2 regions of the Paenibacillus sp. FSL R7-0048 genome follow, and region 2 is predicted to be linked to the other one. Evidence: predicted binding sites of a transcription regulator. Region 2 holds the regulator's gene; the other holds the start of a gene.

Region 1 (4,139 bases), 1.1 Mb from region 2:
AAAATAACTTCAAAAAGCACTTTGATAAATTTTTGAGGTTCTTTAGCTTTGCCTGTTAATTCATTGGTGTAAGGTAAGAGTCTTTGATTAATTTCGAAAATAAGCGAATCGACCAAATCCACCAGGATCTCTTGCTTGGAGGAATAGTTGTTGTAATAGGCTGTTCGAGAAACCCCTGCGCGCTTCACAATATCGGTGATGGTGATTTTGTCAAAAGGCTGTTCCTGGATCAAGAAGACTAATGCCGTACAGATGGCTTCTCTTGTCAAACGGTTGGTTTCTTTATTGGAACGATGCTTAGAGGTATTTGGACTGTATAATTCATGATTTGAGATGACATTTCCCCTCCATTTGTACATTCTGATGTTCGTTTCATTGTTTTTCATGAGTATTTTCAATATGCTAAAACCATAAGGCATTACAAATGTAATGTCAAAATAATCGTTAGTTAAAATGGGAGGGCGTCATGTTAGAAATCTTATATAGACGATTGTCAGTGGTGCTGCTTTTGATCCTAGCACTATGTGCTACGGTATTCATTGGCAAAGAAACGGTAATCTCGATCATGACCATTATCTTTTTGTTAGCAGAATTAGGCATCTCTTTTTTACTATTAAAGAAGCGTGAGAAGTTACATGTAGTATTTATTAGTGCGATGGTGGCAGAAGGGTTATTTTTAATCACAAGAAATTTTTGGCTGCTTGCGCTTTCTATCCTCTTGCTGATCATAGCGGGCATATGGAGAGGACTCTTGGGGCAAAAGGTAAGCAGAAGAGTTACTCCGTTTCTAGTGGTTCGTAAAGTGTTATTCAGCATTGCTGCACTTATCGTTACTGCACTTTGGGGTATTGGAATCTATGCAAAACCTATTACAACACCTGTAGCATTAGCTGCTGATACGACAGTGACGATCGATGAACGCAAATTGGATTCTGCAGCAGTGATGCTCAAAGATATTGAAGTAATGAATTCTTTTGGAAGCCGTACAACCGGCTCTGAGGGTCACAATCAGTTTATTGCTTGGCTGAAGCAGCAGGTATCGGATATGGGGCTGCAAGTTTATCGTGATCGCTATACTTTTGACCGATGGGAAGAAAAGAACAGCGCTTTAATGATTGATCAGCAGGCAATTCATGTCTCTTCAGCTTTTCCCTATTCCGGGGAAACTGACGAAAAAGGTGTAACTGGGGAGCTGGTGTATACGAAGCGTGGTGAATATGGCCAGGCCAGCGGAAAAATTGCTGTCATTGAAATTGAGAATTTCAGAAATTTTCCAAGTGGGATCGTTATGAATATGCGGGATTCATCACCAATGGACAACCAAATTACCCCAAATGAAGGCGATCTAGTCCTCACTACAGCTTTAAAAGAAGCTAAATTGGAGCAAGCGAAGGAAAAGGGCGTAAAAGCTGTTGTTTTAGTCTGGAAAGGGGTATCTGACGATAAGGTTGAAGAGCAATATGTGCCTTTTACCACCGATTATGCTGGAATCCCTGCGATCTGGGTTAATGAAACGGAAGGGCAAAAGGTTATCAGGGCAGCTCAGGAGCATAAAGAAGGTACGGTTATTTTAGAAGCGGTAATACAAAAAGATGCCCCCACAGAATCCTTTTATGTGAAAATTGACGGTAAGAATAAAGACGAAGCAATTATCGTAAATACTCATACGGATGGGATAAATGTGGTGGAGGAGAATGGCGCTGTGGGCATGCTGTCTATGATTCGTTACTTACAGCAGGAGCAGCCGGAACGTACGATGATATTTGCTTTTGTGACAGGGCATTTTAGATTACCGGAGTTCAAAGGGTCCTCTCAGGCAACTTCCACCTGGATGGAGGGGCATCGAGAGCTGTGGGATGGCAAGAATGGCCATTTAAAAGCTGTAGCTGGAATTACGGTCGAGCATTTAGGCAGCATGGAGTGGAAGGACGATGATACGGGTCACTATGGTCCAACTGGACAAATAAGTACAGAATATACCTATGCGGGCAATGAAATGATGGCAGCCATTTGGCTGAAGGCTATTGAAAAGACAGATAGCACACGTACTGTATTATTGCGTGGACATAACAAGTTTGAGTTTGGAGAGAGTCAGCCCTTATTTGAAGCAGGGATACCGGTGATTGGTTTCATTCCAATGCCCGACTATCTGCTCGTGGATAGTGACAACAGAGAGATGGACAAATTTGATGCAAAGCTAATGCATACGCAAATTGTATCGTTGCTGAAAGCGGTCAAGCTAGTGGACGGAACGGAGACGACTAAGCTTGGGAAGTCAGATGGGTATTCTTTTTTCTACGGCCGTACTAAATGATATTGGCAGATCAAGATTTGTCATGACGAAGATGACATTAGCTTTAATTCAAAAAACACTGATGATTTGAGTCAGTGTTTTTTTATTGCAAAAGGGGGATATATTACGGCTCAAAATGAGAAAATATCGTTTTTTTGCCAGCATCGAAGTAGGAGGGAACTTGTGACATCATATATACACTAATCAATCAATAGCTCCTTCGGGTACTTTTTGTGTTATTCACTGAGTTGTCAGAAAGATTTGACCCTTTCTTGAACGTTTAGGGATTAAGAGATATCTGTGATTGAATTACTTGCAATTTAAGATAAGATGATTTTAATTATTAGGTCACATTATAATTTTGACTGCTCAGTATCAGGTAAATCGGGCTCGCCAACTCTTGCTTTGTGAATTTTTTCTCTTTTTACATAGCAAAGAACGATGAACGTCATACTAAAACGAACAGGCAACGATGTCGCTGAACCTTGCTAAACCTGATATTGAATGCAGCCAACAGTTAGCAGGCCTAATCATAGAAAAATGAACAGTGTTTTGAAGGGAGCAGTAAAGAATGGCAATTGATACGGTGCTATGGAGCAGGCTGGTGACAGGCTTGACTCTCGGGTTCCACGTTATTTTTGCGACGATTGGCGTCGGTATACCGCTAATGATCGCTATAGCAGAGTTTATCGGGATTCGGAAGAAGGACCCCCATTATACACTTATGGCAAAGCGGTGGTCTCGAGGATTTGTCATTTCTGTGGCGGTTGGTGTCGTGACCGGTACAGCGATTTCACTACAGCTGGCCCTGGTATGGCCGAATTTTATGAAACTGGCTGGGAATGTCATTGCACTTCCGTTATTCATGGAGGTGTTCGCGTTCTTCTTTGAAGCTATCTTCTTGGGCATTTATTTGTATACATGGGGTCGGTTCAAAAATCCGTATATCCATTGGCTGCTGACGATACCGATTGTCGCCGGGGCAGGCATGTCTGCCGTTTTTATTACGACGGTGAACGGATTCATGAACCAGCCTGAAGGCTTTGTCATGGAAGCAGGCCAATTCACAGCGATTAACCCGGTGCAAGCGATGCTGAATACGGCGACGTTCTCCAAAGTGTTCCATGTATTAAGCTCGGCCTATTTGACAGGAGCTGCCTTGTTAGCCGGGATTGCAGCCTTCGCGATGCTGAGAAAAGGTGTGTCCGCATACCACAAAAAATCTTTAAATCTCATGATGGCGGTCGTTTTACTATTCGGTTTGCTGAACACGTTAGCCGGTGATGTGTCTGCCAAGTTTTTGGCCGAGCATCAGCCAGAGAAGCTTGCAGCGGCAGAGTGGCATTTTGAGACGAGCAGCAGTGTGGATTTGGTACTATTGGGATGGCTGAATGCAGAGCATGAAGTTCTAGGGGCTCTTCATCTGCCGAAGCTGCTCAGCTTCCTGGCCTTTGGAGACTTTAATGCAGAGGTGACGGGGCTCGAGGAATTCCCCAAGGAAGAATGGCCACCGCTTCTCGTTCATTATCTGTTTGATTTAATGGTCGGAATTGGATTTACTCTGCTCGCGATTTCGTTTCTATATTTTCTGTTTGTGTTCTGGAAAAAGCGTAATGAGCTTAACAAGTGGATGCTTCGCATCATCGCACTGAGCGCCCCTCTCGCTTTTCTGGCTGTTGAGCTGGGATGGTTTTATGCAGAGATTGGCCGACAGCCGTGGATTATCCGTGGATATATGCGTGTTGAGGAGGCTGCCACGTCTTCACCGAATGTAAGAATTATATTCTTCGCCTTATTGCTCTTGTACATCGTTCTCGGCAGTATGTGTGTAATCGTGCTGAGACGC
Region 2 (18,854 bases):
GCTTACGCCCGAAATTGCTAGGAGTCCACTATGTTTGTTTAACATGGAGTTAACTTCGCCTACGGACAATTCTTCCTTGTTCATCACGTAAGGTACAATTGCTGGATCAAGATCACCACTGCGAGTCCCCATCATCAAACCTTCCAGAGGAGTCATACCCATGGAAGTATCCACAGACACTCCATCTTGAACTGCAGTTACACTACCTCCGTTACCGATATGACAAGTAATGATCTTCAGATCTTCCAACGGACGCTCCAAGTACTCCGCAGCAGCTTTGCTTACGAAGTCGTGTGATGTACCGTGTGCGCCATAACGACGAACTTTATATTTATTGTACAGTACTCTAGGAATCGCGTACATATAAGCTTTTTCAGGCATTGTTTGATGGAATGCAGTATCGAATACAACAACCTGCGGTACACCCGGCATATTTACTTCAGAAGCCGTAATCCCCATCATTGCTGCTGGGTTATGCAGGGGTGCAAGGTCAAACAATTGACGAATTTTAGTCTTGGCATCAGCGTCCACAAGTGCGGAAGCTTTGAAGAATTCACCACCATGTACTACACGGTGACCCACAGCATTGATTTCTTTAATGGATTCAATAACGCCATGCTCTTTATCCGTTAGGCAAGCTAGAACTTTACGAATCGCTGTGTTATGCTCCAAAATTTCACTTACTTCTGTTACTTCAGCTTTACCAGTAGGTTTATGGTTCAGAATGGAGGAATCCATCCCGATACGTTCCACCAAACCTTTAGCCAAAACGGATTCATCAGCCATATTGTACAATTGATATTTTAAAGAAGAACTACCGGAGTTAATTACTAGAATATTCATATACGGTCACCATCCTTGTCGTACTGGAAGAAGCCTTCGCCTGATTTCATACCTAATTGTCCTGCACGCACCATCTTCTTAAGGATCGTGGAAGGACGATATTTCAGCTCACCATATTCACGGAACATATTTTCGAGTGCAGCAAGAACCGAATCCAGACCAAATCTGTCAGCCATTTCAAGCGGTCCATATTGGAATTGATAACCAATACGCATAGCATCGTCAATATCCTGTGCGGAGGCAACGCCCTCTTGCAATACATGCATAGCTTCGTTGATAAACAAGCAAATGAGGCGTGATGTTACAAATCCTGGGGATTCATAGATCATTACACCTTTTTTCTCAACAATTTCATCAACAAAGGATTTTGTATCTTCAAAAGTAGCATCTGAAGTTTTCAGACCGCGTACAATTTCAACAAGATCCACTTTAGCTACAGGGTATATGAAATGCATTCCGATCACGCGTTCCGGATACATTGTAGAACTTGCAAGTTCAGTCAAGCTAAGTGTTGACGTATTGCTGGCAAGAATAATGTGGTTTGGACATACTTGATCCAGTTGATTCAATATTTTTTTCTTTTCTTCTAAATCCTCAACGATTGTTTCGATAACCATGTCACAAGAGCTCAGCTCTGCGAAATGTGTCACTTTTTGAATACGGCTAAGAATCAGCTTCTTCTCAGCTTGAGTGATCGCCCATTTCTCCAGTTGCTTATCTAGACTTGTCTCGATCATTTCGTAGGAGTAGTCCAGTTTCTCAGGGGTTTTCTCCACCAGCAATACATCCAGGCCCTTGGCTGCCAGCATTTCGGCAATCCCTTGTCCCATTGTGCCACCGCCGATGACACCAATTTTCTTGAAATTCATAAAAAAGTCTCCATCCTTTCAGGTATCTATACTTTTGTATTGTACCTTGTCTGTCGCAAAAATTTATAAAGCCCGACATATAATGATATCTTAGCATGCCTGAAAAGTAAAAAAAAATAACCAGCATAAATATTTATGCTGGTAAACGCACGCTGTCACGAAATTGACATCGAAATTGCTCTCCAGAGAGCACTTCTTCCTTCATTAAAATGTCAAGGGAGAAATCAAATACATTTCGTTGCTTTTCAAGGTGGTCGTGAGTACGTACCATCAATTCATCCAATATTTTACTGTTTTCCTTCATAAGCTCTTCAGTGGTAACCATTTCCAGCTTGGCGATACCCAACGAAGTCAATCCGGATTTCATCATGGTTTCGACAATATTCAGGGCCTGATCAAAATCGCCACGCGAACCTGTGCTTCGTCCGCCATAATACATTTCTTCTGCAGCCGCTCCACCAAGTGCGATCATAATCTGATCTTCTAGATAATCTTTAGTGTACAGATACTGCTCTTGTTGAGGATTGTGACGTACATAACCAAGGGCTTGCCCCCGCGGAGTCAGCGTAACCTGACTGACACTTCCCGGACGGAGCAGCTCAGCCATAATGGCATGTCCCAATTCATGGATTGCCACCCGCTTTTTCTCTTCGTGGTTTGTTTCTCTGTCCGTTTTTTCCCCCATCATAACCTTGTCAATCGCCATCGACAGATGCCGCTGCTCAACCTCTGTCAATTCCTCACGCATCATATAAATTGCTGCCTCATTCATAACACTTTCGAGCTGAGCACCGGAGAAACCATAGGCTTCTTCGGAAATTTTATCGAGGTTCACATTGGCATGAAGCGGCTTATTTTTGGCATGTAATTCGAGAATCGATCTGCGGCCTTTTTTATCAGGCATGTCCACTTGAATATGACGGTCAAACCGGCCAGGACGCAGCAATGCTGAATCAAGCATTTCTTTACGGTTAGTGGCTGCTACCAGTAGAATGCGTGGTGTTTCGTTGTTATAGATCCCGTCCATCTCAGTCAACAGCTGATTCAAGGTCTGATCATATTCTCGCTGCTGTCCGCCTTCACGCTTTCCGCCAATTACGTCAATTTCATCTATGAAAATAATAGCGCTTTGCTTGTTTTCCTTAAGGGCGCGGGTACGGGCATCCTTAAACAAATCGCGGATACGGCCGGCACCGACACCTACGTACATTTCTACAAACTCACTGCCTGATGCTGCCACAAATACAGAGTTCGTATAATGTGCTGCTGCTCTAGCCATAAGGGTCTTACCTGTTCCTGGAGGGCCTGTAAGCAGAATCCCTTTCAAAGGCCGAATCCCGAATTTGCTGATTTCCTCATGCCGGATCAAAAAATCCAACGCTTCACGAAGCTCCTGTTTTGCATTGTCTTGCCCGCCAATTTCTTCAAAAGTAAGCTTTGAAGGTCCATCCTTCTTGCGTTTCTTCCCGGCACCTGCATTTACCGCAAGTCCGCCTCTTAAATGAGCAATGATAAGTAAGGCCGTGAGCATCCCAGCAGCAATTACAATCGGGAATATATTAATGCCTAGAAAAGCCATAAAAATAAACAAGACAGGAATAAATCCGATTAGAATTTCTTTAAGGTATTTAGGCATTATTCCATACCCCCAATGTCGCAGGTTTACGCGGCAAAATAATAAATTTGCTTTCTTTTCCATTACTCAAGCTTACATAGACATTATTGTCATCAATTTCTGTTGAGGCTATCACATTTTTATATTGCGGATATTGCGCTTTGAGTCCATCAAGTTCTGTGGGTATAAGTGTATATTTACGGCTCTCCATGGCTTCGGCTACAGAGAACATCGCTTTATCCCAGTATTCATCCAGCAGTTCACTGGAGTTCTGTTCTACATCAAGTTTTAGTGTACGTCCATCAATCATCGATTTTCCTTCTTGGGAGACGTACTGAACCAGTTCACGTAATTTCGTGCCTGGCTGGAGATCAAGTTTCAAAGTGACCTCATTGCGGTTAATACTGATATGAGAATTATTGACGCCCTCATATTGAGATACAATCTTCTGAAGTGGTTCCTGCATTGCAAACTGACGATACAAAAAGAAGCCACCAAACAATAGAGTAGCCGACAGTAGAGACGTTATCAGCACAGGTACAAGACGTAATTTCAAGAAACGTCCTCCTCTCAAAGATGACAAAATATAAAGCTCATTATAATAATTTATAGCTACTTGAGAGCTCATCAGAGAGACTGAAGTCTCTTATTGCTGTTCTAATTACAAGTAGTAGTATATCACAGGTGTATATACTAATTTCAAAATAAATGTGAATATATTTAAAATTTAATTTTTTAAATATTTCCATCAATACCAAATAAATTCCTCACTTTCGACAAAACCGGCCTTGATTTTTAATCAATCGGCCTATTTTCGTATGTGAATATAAGAGAATATTCGGTGATAACCACCCATTCAGTATATCACTTAGTATATCACTTTTGTACATCAAATAAATGTAAACAAGCGAACTTATAATAAGTTCGCTTGTTTACTATGCCACCCTTAATTCCCTTATGTTCAGCTTAACTTTTAGGTAAACTGTAACCTTCGCCCATTCGGGACCCATCCGAAAAGCGATAAAATTGATAATAATACCGACCGCTCTGTTTATAAAAAAGCTGCCAAGCATACTCTCCGTTATATACTCCCGGCAGCAAGCGTTCAATCGTTATGTCCGGAAGATCAGCTTTGATAATGCCGCGTATTTGGGCTTCCGAGGTTCCTTTACTTAGTTCCTCAGCAAACACTGCGTCGTCGCCTTCAGCAAATTTTCCATCTACCGTAAAGCGGACCCAGACCATAAGAGCAGTCCCGGCTTCATTTTTTCCTGTTAAAACCCAGTACACTGCATTTTCATCCCAAACCGATTTTTGTGCTTTAGTTACCTCTGTTAGACCCGCTCTGGTTTTGGCAACATCCTTAGCGATATCACGCTCGTTCCATTGATCTTTCATAATATAGGCATAGAACTGGATAAGTCCAAACCCCAGGAGCAGAATCAGAACTGACCCCAGGAGGATCCATTTTTTCCTTTTCTTCAAGGTACAGCTCCCTTTCTAGTAATATATCTTTTTTGATTATATAACACACCCGCGCGTTTATCCAAAATTTCATAATTTTCTAGCTTTCCCAGCCTTAAAAATACACAAAAGGCCGCAACTTTTGCTAAAAGCAAAAAGTCGCAGCCTATTATTTATTCGTTATTCTCCAGACTTAACGCTTCAATAAACCTTCGAAGGCTTCTTGCGCTTTACGCCGGATAGCTTCCTCATCCAGGGTTAAGCATTGTCCATGCTTGATGACCTGTTTACCATTCACCCACACATGCTCAACATCCTTAGCGCTAGCAGAGTAAACTGCATGAGACAACAGATCTGTGTGTGGCAGCAAATGCGGCTGATCGATATCAATAGCAATGAAATCTGCTTTCATCCCTACAGCAAGTCTGCCTACATTATTTAAAAAGATGGACTGCGCGCCATATTCTGTAGCCATACGCAGAGCCTCTGGAGCTGGAACAGCCGTTGGATCACCGCTGACACCCTTATGAATGAGAGCTGCAAGCCGCATCTCTTCAAACATATCCAAGTTATTGTTGCTTGCCGCGCCATCCGTGCCAAGAGACACCTTCACACCAGCTTTTAGAAGATCAGTAACCCGAGCCACTCCGCTAGCCAGCTTCAAATTACTGCCCGGATTATGAGATACACCCACATTATGGCGAGCCAAGATCTCAATCTCTTCATCATTTAAATGAACACCATGTGCAACTATCGAGGGACGTGTGAACATGCCAAGCTTCTCTAAGTGAGCTACAGGACGCAACCCGTAATCCGCCACATTTTGTTCCACTTCACGTTTCGTTTCGGACATATGCGTATGCATCGGTAAATCCAGATCATGCGCTGCCTGCACGAACTTAACCAGGAAGTCCGGAGGGCAAGTATAAGGGGCGTGCGGCGAGATCATAGTAGTAATTCTACCTTCAGCCTTTCCATGCCAGTTACGGGCAAAAGAAATTGCTTCCGCAAGCTTGTGATTCTGTACATCCTCTGGACATAACCCGATCACACCACGCATCAATACGGAACGGATACCTGATAACTCAGCTACCTCGGCTACTCGGTCCATATGATCATACATATCGAGGAAGGTCGTAGTTCCACCCTTCAGCATTTCCAATACAGATAAGGAGGTTCCCCAGTATACATCATCACCGGTGAACTTTTCCTCCATTGGCCACATCTTCTCCTGAAGCCACACTTGTAGCGCTAAATCATCTCCATATCCACGCAGCAAAGACATCGCCGCATGACCATGTGTGTTTACAAGTCCAGGCATGAACAGCAGACGGCTGCCATCAACCACTTGCACTCCAGCTTCCATCTGAGGCTCTTCTTTTCCTATGTAAGTGATTAAATCATCTTCAATAGTCATATATCCACTCAGAACCGGCTCATCCGTTCCCGGAGTCAGAAAATACCCGCCCTTAATTATCGTTTTATTGTTGTTCATGTTCGCTTTCTTCCTTTCCATCCCGCAAGTAATAAGCAAGACTTTGCAGATCAGTTGTAAAATCAGCTGCATGCACCCGGATATTCGGTGGTGTCTTCAGAATCACAGGGGCAAAGTTCAAAATCGCTTCAATCCCAGAAGAAATGAGAATATCTGCTACATTTTGAGCTTCTGAATCAGGTACGGTAATAATGGCAATGCGAATACCTTGCTCACGAATCGTGCTGCCTAGTTCATCCATCGGTTGCACAGTAAGGGAGTTGATCTTACGTCCAACCTTAGGAGCGTACGAATCAAATATAGCCGTGATTTTCATAGTATCTTTAAGATATGCATTGTAATTAGACAAGGCATGTCCGAGATTACCTGCTCCAACTAAAGCTACATTAAGCTGTTGATCCAGCTTCAGGATATGACGGATTTTCTCAATAAGATACGTTACATCATAGCCGATACCTTTTCTGCCGAAGTCACCAAAATATGCTAAATCCTTACGAATCTGTGCGGGATTAAGATCAAGCTTTTGTCCAAGTTCCTGAGAGGAAACTGTTAATATTTCGCGATTCTGGAGATCATTCAAAAAACGCAAGTACACAGGCAGTCTGCGAACAACGGCTTCTGATATTTTATCCGATTTCATATTTTTCCTCCTAAAAATAGTAATGTTCTTGTGAAAATCCATATTTAAACGTCTACCTCTCCTTATTAAGGACGGTACTGTAACACACCGCCCTTAAGGATAAGGAGGAGCTAAACTGAAGACGAGCGTTTTAAGAAGCGCCGCCATCCTCTAGCCATTCCGCTATGCGAGGGACCATTTGATCAGTAAGCATATGCTCCATTTTGGGACCAGGCAATGAATAAAGGAAATACTTCCCGTAATGAGATTCAATAACCCTTGTATCATAAACAATAACTATTCCGCGATCCTGCGCCGTGCGAACCAGTCTTCCGAATCCCTGCTTAAAACGAATAACCGCTTGAGGAACAGATAATTTCATGAACGGATTCTTCTTCTGGGCCTGCAATAACTCCGACTTCGCTTCCGCCAACGGGTGATTCGGTGGTTGAAACGGAAGTCTCACGATGGCCAGGCAAGTCAGTGCTTCACCTGGAATATCTACACCTTCCCAGAAGCTGCTCGTCCCCAGCAATACGGATGCTGCACTGTCCTGAAAGCGGCGGATCAGCTTGCTCCGGCTGCCACCTTCCACGCCTTGACCAAGCACCGTAATCTCTTGTGAGGCCAAAGCCTCTTTAAGCGGATCATATACCTGACGCAGCATTTTATAAGAAGTAAACAGAACCAGCATCCGCCCACGTGTTGTTTTAGCAGCTTCCGATAATGACTGTACGAGTGTATCGACAAATCGAGCATCGCCCACACTCCCCTTCACACTAGGAAAATCACGCGGTATAACTAGCAGTGCCTGCTCGCGATACTTAAAGGGAGATGGAAGGAGTGAGGTCATTAGACGTCCCTCTTCTACTGCTTCGTTAAGTCCGAGATTATCAATCATAAATTGAAAAGATTTATCTACAGATAGCGTCGCCGAGGTAAGCACGATGCTTTTTTTCTTATCGAAGAACAACTCTTTAAGCTGGCTGCTAACATCCACAGGGACGGCATACAGCTGAAGTGATTTGCTGCGGTAATTTCCATTTGCCTCCAACCAATATACTACATTATCGTCATTCAGCCCCATAAAGAATCTTACTTGCTCACGTATGGAAGCCAAATCTTTAAATAAACCGCTAATATCAGTAACAAGGCTGTCTGCTGAGGATTGGCTTTCCTGGTCACGCATCTCGTTAAGCATTTTATCACCCTTACGGATGATGTCGCTTAACGTCAGATTCATAGTGTTCTCTAGCGCAACCAATTCATCCCAATCCTTCGGCTTACGGGCGGGAATCAACCGCATAACCAGTTGTCCCGCTTCCCCTGCCCCTGCATCACTGCGTTCCGGCAAAAGGCTGAACAGCTTGTCGCTGAGTGCATCCCAGGTTTCTTTGACGGTAAGCAGATCCGGGTAGATCCGATCGATGACTCCGCTCCATTCTGAAGCCTCTTCACTGCCTGACGACTGTAATATCTGACGCAGAGCAGGAAGCTGTCCGTTTCGGCTATCTTTATACAGCCGCGATAATGTGTGTGCCACAGTGAAATGCTTCATATGCATGCCAAGATGTTTACCAGCCACATCTTCTAAATGATGTGCTTCATCAATGACAAGATGCTCGTAAGCCGGAAGCAGCTGGTGCCCAGCCTTAACATCTGCGAATAGCTTGGAGTGGTTCGTAATAACCACGTCAGCAATCCCAGCTTCATGCTTGGCCCTATGATAATAACATTTGCGGAACCAAGGACAAGAACGGCCCAGACAGGAATCGGTATCGCTTGCCACCGTCTCCCAGAAGTCACCGCCCCGGCCGCTTAAATTCAGCTCTTCATCATCCCCTGATTCACTTTGAGTGAGCCATACAATCATCTGAGCGGCAGTAAGCGCATCTTCCCTTGGGCTTATAAAGTCCTTTTTATTAATTTTATGCTCAAACTTACGCAGACACAAATAATGCCCTCTTCCCTTAAAAATAGCAGCTTTAAACGGAAAAGGAACTACCTGCGTTAACAAAGGGATATCCCGCTCGCGCAATTGGTCCTGCAGATTAATGGTATGAGTGCTGACCATGACTTTTTCATTGGTGCGAACGCTTTGATAAATGGCAGGCAACAAATAACCGAGCGATTTACCGGTTCCTGTGCCCGCTTCGATCAGTAGGTGTTTGTCTTCGGCAAGTGCCGTCATCACCTCATTGATCATAATATCCTGAGCTTCCCGGCTTTCATACTGCGGTAATGTGTCTTTAAGTCGTTTGGTTACTTCGTCCATATAATCAGTAAAAGATAAATTCGCTAGCGGATTCTCAGCATGCTCATCTCTAGGTGGCGCTAACTCCGTCCAATCTCCTACTGCAAGCGCTAATTGACGATAGAAAGTCAGATCACCTTCGGGCTGTAGCGTCTCCGCTTCCCGCTCTCGCAGCAGACCATCAAAGTACCAGCCCAGATCACTATCCTCTTCGGTAAACAGCTCACAGAGTCTCTGGATCGTAAGCAGCGGCAGCTCGTAGAGCTCCTCCAGACATTTCAACAGCACTAAAGCAGTCGCAAGTGCATCACTATCTGCCTGATGCGGACGATCATGTGTCACTCCAAAATGAGCACTGACAGAGCCAAGTTGATAAGATGTGAGCGAAGGAAAGCAAATTTTCAGAAAATCAATCGTATCCAAAATCCGCCCTTGAAATGGCAAATAACCACAACGATCTAAAGCATTTTGTAAAAAATGGAAGTCAAAAGCGACATTATGCCCTACGAGCACAACATCATCCAAGAGCGGAACAAGCTCCATCATCATCTCATCCAGCTCAGGCGCATCCTTCACATCATCATCGGTAATCCCCGTCAGACCTGTTATAAAAGGAGGAATCGGCGTTCCGGGCTTGACATAGGAACCATATACCCGGGAGATGGACCGGTCTTCTTCTATAATTGCAAGGCCAACCTGGATAATTTCACCCACGGATTGGGTTCCTGTTGTTTCAAAATCAAGCACGGCAAATTTCATTATAATTCTATTCCCTTTCAATTGAGACTCTTAATCAGCATAACAGAAGTTGCGAAAAAAGGCGATGCACACCACTGGTTCAGGGGATGCATCGCTTGAATGGAAATTTCCAAAACCGTTATTCTTTTACAAAAGGGAAACCAGCTGATTTCCAAAGTGCAGCTTCCCTCCACGACGGCGGCATACCTCTAAGTTAACGTTTGGTTCCGGAAGCGCAGGGTCATGCTGCAAAGCAAGATCAAACAATTCCTGCGCTTCATTGAAACGTTCCTGTGAGGCTCGTATGCACCCTAAAGCATTATAAACCATGGCTTTCAGCTTGGTTTCCCGTATCAAGCCCAGCATATGGTTCAGATGACTCCAAGCGGCCTCACCGTCACCTTCCTGCAGATAAGAGATGGCTAAATATAATCGAGCAGCCAAGCTATCCGGGTATTGCGCAATAACTTCTTTAAACTGATCAATACACTTTCCATACATCAGCAGCTTATAATACCCCTGACCTCTTACAAAGGAATCCATACATAGCTCTGGTGCTTCCTGTTCCGGCACTTCCTCTTCGACCACTGCTGTAAAATCCGCACTTTCGCGAAAGGAACTAAGCTTCTCAGCAAAAGCGAGCCATTCATCCATCACTTTGTCGCTCAGTCTATGCAGCATATTATAATTGCATAAAAGCTCGTTCCGGCGGGCACCCTCCGCTGTAGGGTAATCTGTTACGATCTCCTGAAGCACCTTGTTCATTTCAGCAAACAAATGTTGAAACATGGGCGATCCCCCCTTACTGAAGATGAAATCAGTTCAGCTTGCCTGACTTCATTTTCTGCGAGATCGGGGTCTTTCATCCCTGCCATTCATTACATGGCGTAAGTCCATACATTAAGCGATTGTAGCATGCAATTCATGATCAGCCAGCTTCACTGGTTTGTTATTCTCATCCACGAATACCACCGTTGGCTTATGTGACTCCAGTTCTTCTGAGGACAACATCGCATACGAAATGATAATTACTGTATCGCCCGGCTGAACAAGACGAGCTGCGGCACCATTAAGACAGATCACTCCGCTTCCACGCGGTCCAGGGATTACATAGGTTTCCAGTCGCGAACCATTATTGTTATCCACAATTTGAACTTTTTCATTCTCAAGAATGTCTGCGGCTTCCATCAAGCTCTCATCAATGGTAATACTGCCCACATAGTTTAAATTCGCTTCCGTTACTGTTGCGCGGTGAATTTTGGATTTCATCATATGTCTAAACAAGTGCAGCAACCTCCTTTGGAATAAATACATTATTATCAATTAAGCGTGTTCTGCCAAACTTCACGGCGAGCGCTATTATAATTTCCCCATCCACTTCTGATAAAAGAGCTTCATCCTCTAATCCTTCAAGATCAGGGAATGTTAGGATCTCCGCATAATCAATCACCGCTAGAGGAGAGCTGGAAATAACCGATGTCAACAATTCCCGCACTTCAGCAACGGTTGTTACTTTTCCTTCTTCAATAGACTGACGTGCTTCACGTAAGGAACGAGATAACACCAATGCCTGACTACGCTCCTCTGGAGACAAGAATACGTTACGTGAGCTGAGTGCAAGTCCATCCCCTTCACGAACGATCGGACAAGGAATAATTTCGACATTCATATTAAGATCGGACACCATTCGGCGAAGCACAGCAACTTGTTGAGCATCCTTCAGCCCAAAGAAAGCATAATCCGGCTGTACGATATTGAAGAATTTATTAACCACTGTGGTTACACCATCAAAATGCCCAGGGCGGGAAGCCCCACAAAGACGGGTAGTAAGCTCCGATACCGAGACCGTAGTCCGAGTAGGCTGCGGATACATTTCTTCCACACTGGGGATAAATACAATATCTACTCCCTCACGTTCAGCGAGTTCCAAATCACGACGCTCGTCACGCGGATAGGAATCATAATCCTCGTTTGGCCCGAATTGCAAAGGATTCACAAAAATGCTCATTACCACTGTGTTGCTCATTTCTCCAGCCCGGCGAAGCAGACTGGCATGTCCGTCATGCAAGTATCCCATCGTAGGAACGAACCCAATCGGGGCGTGCCCGCCTTGTCTCATATACTCCAAAGCTTCGCGCAGCTGCTCAATGCTTCTGACGACTCTCATTTATTTCCCTTCCTTTCTTGCAGCGCCATATAAAGATTCCAAAACCGTTTCATCTGCATTAAAAACGTGACTTTCATCTGGGAAGGAACGTCCCTTCACTTCCTTCACATATTGGCTGATGCCCTCACGGATTACATTACCCACATCCGCATAGGTTTTGACAAAACGTTTCTCACGGTAAGGTGAGGCATACCGCAGCAAATCATGGAAAACCAATACCTGTCCATCACAGTAACGGCCTGCACCGATCCCAATGGTTGGGATGCTAAGCGCTTCAGAGATCGCTTGGGCTACTTCTTCCGTTACCAGCTCCAGAACGATTGCAAAAGCACCTGCGGCCTCAAGCGCCTTAGCTTCATCCATCAGGCGCTGCGCATCTTTGGCATCTTTGCCTTGAATCCGGTAGCCACCAATCATATTCACGGATTGCGGAGTAAGCCCGATATGTCCCAGTACAGGGACTCCCGCAGCTACCACCGTAGCTACAGTCTCACAAATCTCGAGTCCACCTTCCATTTTGACGGCATGAGCCCGCCCTTCCTGCATTAATCTGCGCACTCCCCGCAGAGTTTCATCTACACTTCCGTGATAAGTCATAAATGGCATATCCGCCACGATAAAGGTGCTTTGTGCTCCTCGAGTTACCGAGCGGGTATGGTACACCATATCTTCAATCGTTACCGGTAAAGTTGTATCGTATCCAAGGACTACATTCCCAAGAGAGTCACCAACCAAAATAAGGTCGATACCTGCTTCTTCTGCAAGAACTGCAGACGGATAATCATAAGCGGTCAGCATGCTCAGAGGCACACCTTCTGCTTTCATTTTTTTCATTTTTACAATATTTAGCGCTTGTTTGTTTGCCATTTCTCTTTTCGTCCTCCTTTTTTAAGTAACCTGCCCGTAAAAATCGCAACAAAAAAACCTTTTAGCAATCATTTGCTAAAAAGGTCCGAAGGGCAAAAAAGAGTCACTTGCGATCGTCCCTTCTGTCTCGGTCCTTACGGCTCAGAGCAGAATCCAACGTAACCGTCAAACGCAGTTATGAAGGTATTTCCAATAATAAAAATATAAAAAAGTTCTTCAGTTCAAGAGTACAGTTCGTTAAACGATACCGCCTCCGACCCATAGTATAACAAAAAAAGCTCGGAATTACACGAAAAAAATATGACAAGGGATGATACCCTTGTCATATAAAAAATATTATAAAAGTTCAATCTCACCTGAGCATACGTTAGAGATCTCTCCCAAGCTGTTTTTAAGCAGCAGACCACCTATTTCATCCAAACCTACTACCACACCTTCAGAACGCCCCTGAGGGCTATTCAGTGCGATCTGGCGGCCCAAAGTCACTGACATGGACTCCCAGAGCTCTTTGATGGGTTTAAAACCTTGCTTCATGTACAAATTGTAATGCATCTCCAGCTCGTCCAAAACCGCTTTTACCAGCTCAGAACGGTCAACTGGAGCACCGCCCCGCTCAATCCGAAGTGAAGTCGCGACCTCCTGCAGATGATCAGGATAATCTTCCTCTGTCATGTTCGCGGAAATGCCAATTCCAGCAATGCAATAATGAAGCTCCCCTTCTCTTAGAGAAGATTCCAGTAAAATCCCACAAATCTTACGACCGCCTGCGAGCAGATCATTCGGCCATTTGATGCCGGCATCTACACCTGTTACCCGTCGAATTGCCTTACAGACGGCAACCCCAGCCAGCAATGTCAGCTGCGCAGTCTCCGACAAGGGTAATTGGGGCCGTAACACAATACTCATCCAAATGCCCTTGCCACGGGGAGAAAACCACTTTCTTCCCATTCGGCCTCGGGCGCCCGTCTGTTCTTCCGCGATGACAGTTGTCCCTTCCGGCGCGCCGTTCTCCGCTAAAAACTTAGCTTCTTCTTGAGTGGACACCACAGATTCCAGCAACTGAATGACGCCTACCCAATTCGAAGCGGAGGTCTCTCGCTTCAGCTCAGTTAGCGACAGCGCTTTATCATCGCTCATGTCTATCCATCCTTTTTGCTTCAAGCAGTAATAATTGTTTATCGTTAGGTAAATCACCTGAAGCGACCGCTTGCAGGAGTCCATTTAACATTTTGCCTAGCCATGGTCCCGGACGTTTGTCCAAAGCCCCCACCAGCTCATTGCCTGTAATCTCAAGCTCTGAAAGGCTGGTTAGCGGCATTTGAGCGATCCATTCTCTTGCCGCTTGTACATTTACAGCGGCAGGTGTTGTTGAGGCCTCTGTCAATTCCACGACGGAAAAGGCAGAAGAGGCCGCCAGTGAAACCACAGCGGGAAGCGAAGGTGCGGCGGCTGGCAGGATCGCCAGCAGCGAGAGCCACCCTTCGGCGGCTTCCACGCCGAAGGCCAGCACGGCGGCGATCCATTGCCGCCGCAGACCTTCCATGCCGCCCGTACCCGGCGGCATGGCCTCTATCGCAGCGGTCCAAGCTTCGCGGACCCGCAGCACCTGGACGACGCCGCTCCGCGTCGTCCCCGAGAACGTCCATGCCCGCAGCAGCACATCGGCCTCTTGGGCCGATTGCTTCAGGGCATGGAGGAGAAGCGCCCACCGCAGGCGGGCGCTCTCCAGTTCCCCGATCCCGGCCGTTAAGGCGGCAGCAGCCGCCATATCGGTTCCGGTCCAGGGGAACGGGGCTTTGCCGCGCGCCAGCAGCTCGCAGCGCGCTAGCATGCCGAGGCCGCGCAGAGGATGCGGCCCCTCGACGATGCGGTCCAGCTCCGCGCGGACACGCTCCACAGCAATATGCGCCAGCTTATCCCGCTGGCGCATCAGGCCCCTCCACGTGTTCTTCGCGATGGAGAAATCCAGCACCGATGCAAAACGAATGCAGCGAAGCATGCGAAGCGCATCTTCGTCAAACCGCTCCTCCGCATCGCCTACACAGCGAATCACCTGCAGCTGTAGATCCTTCTCACCCTCAAAAGGATCAATAAGTTCCCCATTTAATCCACAGCAAATCGCGTTGATCGTGAAATCACGACGACGAAGATCCTCCTTCACATCGTTGACGAAAAAAACATGCTCTGGACGACGGTGGTCTACATAACCACTTTCTGTCCGGTATGTTGTCACTTCAAACGCACAACCATCCTGTATCACGGTGACCGTACCATGAGCTAATCCTGTTGGCACACTGCGCGCAAAGATAGCTATCACTTCCTCCGGCAGTGCTGAGGTTGTAATATCCATATCATGCACTGGCCTACCCAACAGCTCATCGCGAATACATCCTCCAACCCAATAAGCCTCGTGACCATTTTGGGTTAACTCGGAAATTACAATCTCCGCTGCAATTGCCATCGCAGAAGGTGCCATTGTCCATTCCATATATGACTCCTTACCCCCGAACCGGGTCCAGTCCAAGTACCTTGCGCCCCAGCACCCGGTAATAAATATCTTCATATTGTTTCGTTATCGAATCCTTACAGAAATCTTTGCAGGCTGTTTGTAGACAAGCTTCTCTGAACTGTTGCACCATACGTTCATCCGACAGGAGCTTAACTGCATATTTAGCCATAGCCGTTGTATCGCCAATCGGTGCAAGGAATCCAGTCTTTCCATGCTCTATAAGCTCAGGGATGCCTCCGGTTTGCGAGCCAATCGTCGGTACGCCGCAAGCCATTGCTTCCAGAGCAACCAGACCAAAGCTTTCCTTCTCGGAAGGTAGCAGAAGCAGATCAGCTAAAGAGATCACCTGAGCGATTTCATCCTGCCTTCCCAGAAAACGAACTTTATCTTCCAGACCCATTTCGCTAATTTTGGCTTGAATTTTGGGAAGATCCGGACCTTCACCCACAAGCAGCAGGCGTGAAGGCAGTTCACGATTCACTTTTGCAAAAACGTCAACAACATCGCTGACTCTTTTTACAGGACGGAAATTACTGATATGCATCAGAATCTTCTCATCAGGCGCTGCGAAATCTCCCCGCAGATCCGTTACATCACGCGGATAATAGACCCGATGATCCACGAAGTTATAAGTGAGATCAATGTCGCGGGTAATATCGAGTACGTCCCGTGTTTCTCTAATAAGATCCTGAGAGACCGCTGTAACGGCATCACTTTCATTAATCCCCAGACGAATCAAATCTTTAAGCGATTCATCCTGACCAAGCACCGTTATATCCGTACCATGCAAAGTCGTTACAACCTTCATATCGTTCCCAAGCATTTGCTTTGCAAGGAAAGCACACACTGCGTGTGGCACTGCATAGTGAACATGGAGAAGATCCAGATTTTGCATTTTGGCAACCTGAGCCATCTTCGTAGCAAGCGCTAGATCGTACGGAGGATAGCGGAATACATAATAATCGTTTACTTCTACCTCATGGTAAAAAATATTTTTCTGAAACGTTCCCAACCGGAACGGGATACTATGTGTAATAAAATGAACTTCATGACCCTTCTCGGCCAAGAGTTTACCTAATTCAGTCGCAACTACGCCTGAACCGCCAAGAGACGGATAACAGGTAATTCCTATTTTTAGCATACGATCCATCTTCCTGTCTCCTTCTTCTCCAGTATTGATTCGTGTAATGAATCATCTATTGTTTGTCGGCCGCTTTCAAAAAAGCGAAGCGAACACCGTTTCTTTCAAAATCACACAGGACTTCATTTCTCTAAGCTGTTCAAAAAAAGCTCTCAGGAGCGCAATGGCGTATTCATTCCAAGCGCTCCTGGATCAATCTTAATCAGCTTATTATATTATCATACAAACTTCGTTATATCCGTTCCTTAAGTAAACAATTCCACCGTATGAGGTACCTTGGTTGCAAACCCTTCTGCATAAGGAATCAGCCTGCGCTGGCCAAGCAGCATATCTCTCGAACGGACTCGTTCAATGTAGCCTTCCGTTAACGGTGTGGATACAGTATCCGCACCCGGAGGTTTGGTGAACTGGGAGCGATAGCAGGACAATGCCTGCTCCTTCAAGCCATATTGTTCAGTAACATCAACAATAAGATCGGTACGTCCTAAATCATTGATAAAATAGAAGTACAGCTGTGGAGCAGGAATTGCCGGCTTGTCCGGCATATATTTACGCAGCTTGGCATTAAAAACAGCCTCTTCCACCAGCTTGCTACAGGCGATATGATCGGGATGACGATCCTCCCAATAAGGAGCAAAAACTATCGTAGGAGAAAAGCGGCGAATTTCAGCAGTCACAGCCGCCACATGCTCTGCTGTAATAAAAAGTCCTCTATCTGGCAGACCCAGGTTTGTCCGCACGGATGCTCCGAGAAGGTCTGCAGCTTGCTGCGCTTCTTGCTTGCGAAGTTCTACTGTACCGTTCGATGACATTTCCGCGGCTGTTAAATCGCAAAGTCCCACCTTAAGTCCCGCAGCGGTATGTTTCGCAATTGTTCCTGCCATACCAATCTCCGCATCATCTGCATGCGCACCAAATACAAGAATGTCCAGCTTCATTCATCAACACCCGGTTTGTATTTGTGAACCAGTGCACGCCAAGCAAAATCACCACGATCAATCGCCTTCACAAGAACCTCCGCTGTGGCAATATTCGTAGCTACCGGTATCCCGTATACGTCACACAATCGAAGCAGAGCTGAAATATCAGGTTCATGTGGCTGCGCCATTAATGGATCCCGCATGAAAATAATAAGATCCAGTTCATCCTGTGCTACCATTGCACCGATTTGCTGATCTCCACCTAATGGACCAGACATGTAACGATGAATTTTTAAGTTAGTTACATCCATAATCCGTTGGCCAGTAGTCCCTGTAGAAAATAGTTCATGACCTTCAAATACATGTTCATAAGCTAATACAAAATTTACGATTTCATCTTTTTTACGATCGTGGGCAATAAATGCGATCTTTAACATGGTGTTCTCTCCTGTCTATTCTATAAAGTGCTCGAATCCATAGATCAAGCCTGTATATCCCATTACCTTTTCAATACCCATCTTAACGCCTGGCATATATCCTGCACGCTCATAAGAATCATGGCGAATCTTCAAGGATTGTCCGAATCCACCAAAAATCACTTCTTCTTGAGCAAACACACCAGGAAGACGGACACTATGTATCCGGAATCCGTTATAGTAACCACCACGGGCACCTTCAATGGTTTCTTCCTCTTTAGGATTACCTTGACGAAGTTCCTCACGAACTTCCGAAATCATCTCTGCGGTTTTGACCGCAGTTCCAGATGGAGCATCCAGTTTCTGGTCACCATGATACTCTATAATTTCCAGATGCGGGAAGTACTTTGAAGCTTGTGCCGCAAATTTCATCAATAGAATAGCTCCAATGGAGAAATTCGGAGCAATAAGTCCGCCAATCCCCTGTTCTTGACACTGCTTGTCCAGTTCCACCATCTGCTCCGGTGTGAATCCGGTTGTACCGATAACCGGACGCACTCCGTACTTAATAGCTAGCGCTGTATTCGTATACGCTGACTGCGGTGTAGTGAAATCGACAAGGACATCTCCGTTGCTTCCCGCGAGGGCGGCCTCAAGATCAGAAGTTACAATAACGCCTGAGTCTTCCAGACCTACCAGACGCCCTGCATCAATATCGCCCGAAGAACGATCTACTGCTGCTGCTAACTCCAGCTCTTCGTCCTGCAATACAAGTTTAACAACCTCTTTACCCATTCTTCCGCCTGCGCCGGATACAACGACCCTGATCTTGTTATTCATATTTTTTCCATCCTCGCTCTCACTAGTTATATAGTTATTGCATATACGATTGTATGGATTTCTGAAGGTCTCTCATCAATTCCCGCAAGCCAGAATC

Evidence for each region. Region 2 encodes Rex, which represses fermentation and respiration genes when NADH is low (regulators of the CRP and FNR family bind a similar motif). Its sites were predicted from a motif close to TTGTGAAATATTTCACAA; they were not measured.
Region 1: the regulator Rex is predicted to act here: its motif matches at 2,699-2,716, upstream of NSQ91_RS16735 (cytochrome ubiquinol oxidase subunit I).

The regions. Positions count from the first base shown of each region.
Region 1 is NZ_JBBORF010000001.1:3,742,689-3,746,827, forward strand. Features, by position in the region: gene NSQ91_RS16725 (TetR/AcrR family transcriptional regulator) at 1-386, opposite strand, end outside; gene NSQ91_RS16730 (hypothetical protein) at 467-2,314, shown strand; gene NSQ91_RS16735 (cytochrome ubiquinol oxidase subunit I) at 2,865-4,139, shown strand, end outside.
Region 2 is NZ_JBBORF010000001.1:4,785,475-4,804,328, forward strand. Features, by position in the region: gene NSQ91_RS21345 (acetate/propionate family kinase) at 1-843, opposite strand, end outside; gene NSQ91_RS21350 (3-hydroxyacyl-CoA dehydrogenase family protein) at 840-1,712, opposite strand; gene NSQ91_RS21355 (AAA family ATPase) at 1,846-3,348, opposite strand; gene NSQ91_RS21360 (hypothetical protein) at 3,341-3,883, opposite strand; gene NSQ91_RS21365 (cell wall elongation regulator TseB-like domain-containing protein) at 4,294-4,812, opposite strand; gene NSQ91_RS21370 (amidohydrolase) at 4,985-6,286, opposite strand; gene NSQ91_RS21375 (redox-sensing transcriptional repressor Rex) at 6,273-6,926, opposite strand; gene dinG (ATP-dependent DNA helicase DinG) at 7,057-9,918, opposite strand; gene NSQ91_RS21385 (tetratricopeptide repeat protein) at 10,045-10,686, opposite strand; gene panD (aspartate 1-decarboxylase) at 10,798-11,181, opposite strand; gene panC (pantoate--beta-alanine ligase) at 11,174-12,064, opposite strand; gene panB (3-methyl-2-oxobutanoate hydroxymethyltransferase) at 12,065-12,931, opposite strand; gene NSQ91_RS21405 (biotin--[acetyl-CoA-carboxylase] ligase) at 13,268-14,068, opposite strand; gene NSQ91_RS21410 (CCA tRNA nucleotidyltransferase) at 14,058-15,455, opposite strand; gene bshA (N-acetyl-alpha-D-glucosaminyl L-malate synthase BshA) at 15,430-16,590, opposite strand; gene bshB1 (bacillithiol biosynthesis deacetylase BshB1) at 16,827-17,519, opposite strand; gene mgsA (methylglyoxal synthase) at 17,516-17,938, opposite strand; gene dapB (4-hydroxy-tetrahydrodipicolinate reductase) at 17,954-18,757, opposite strand; gene NSQ91_RS21435 (tetratricopeptide repeat protein) at 18,792-18,854, opposite strand, start outside.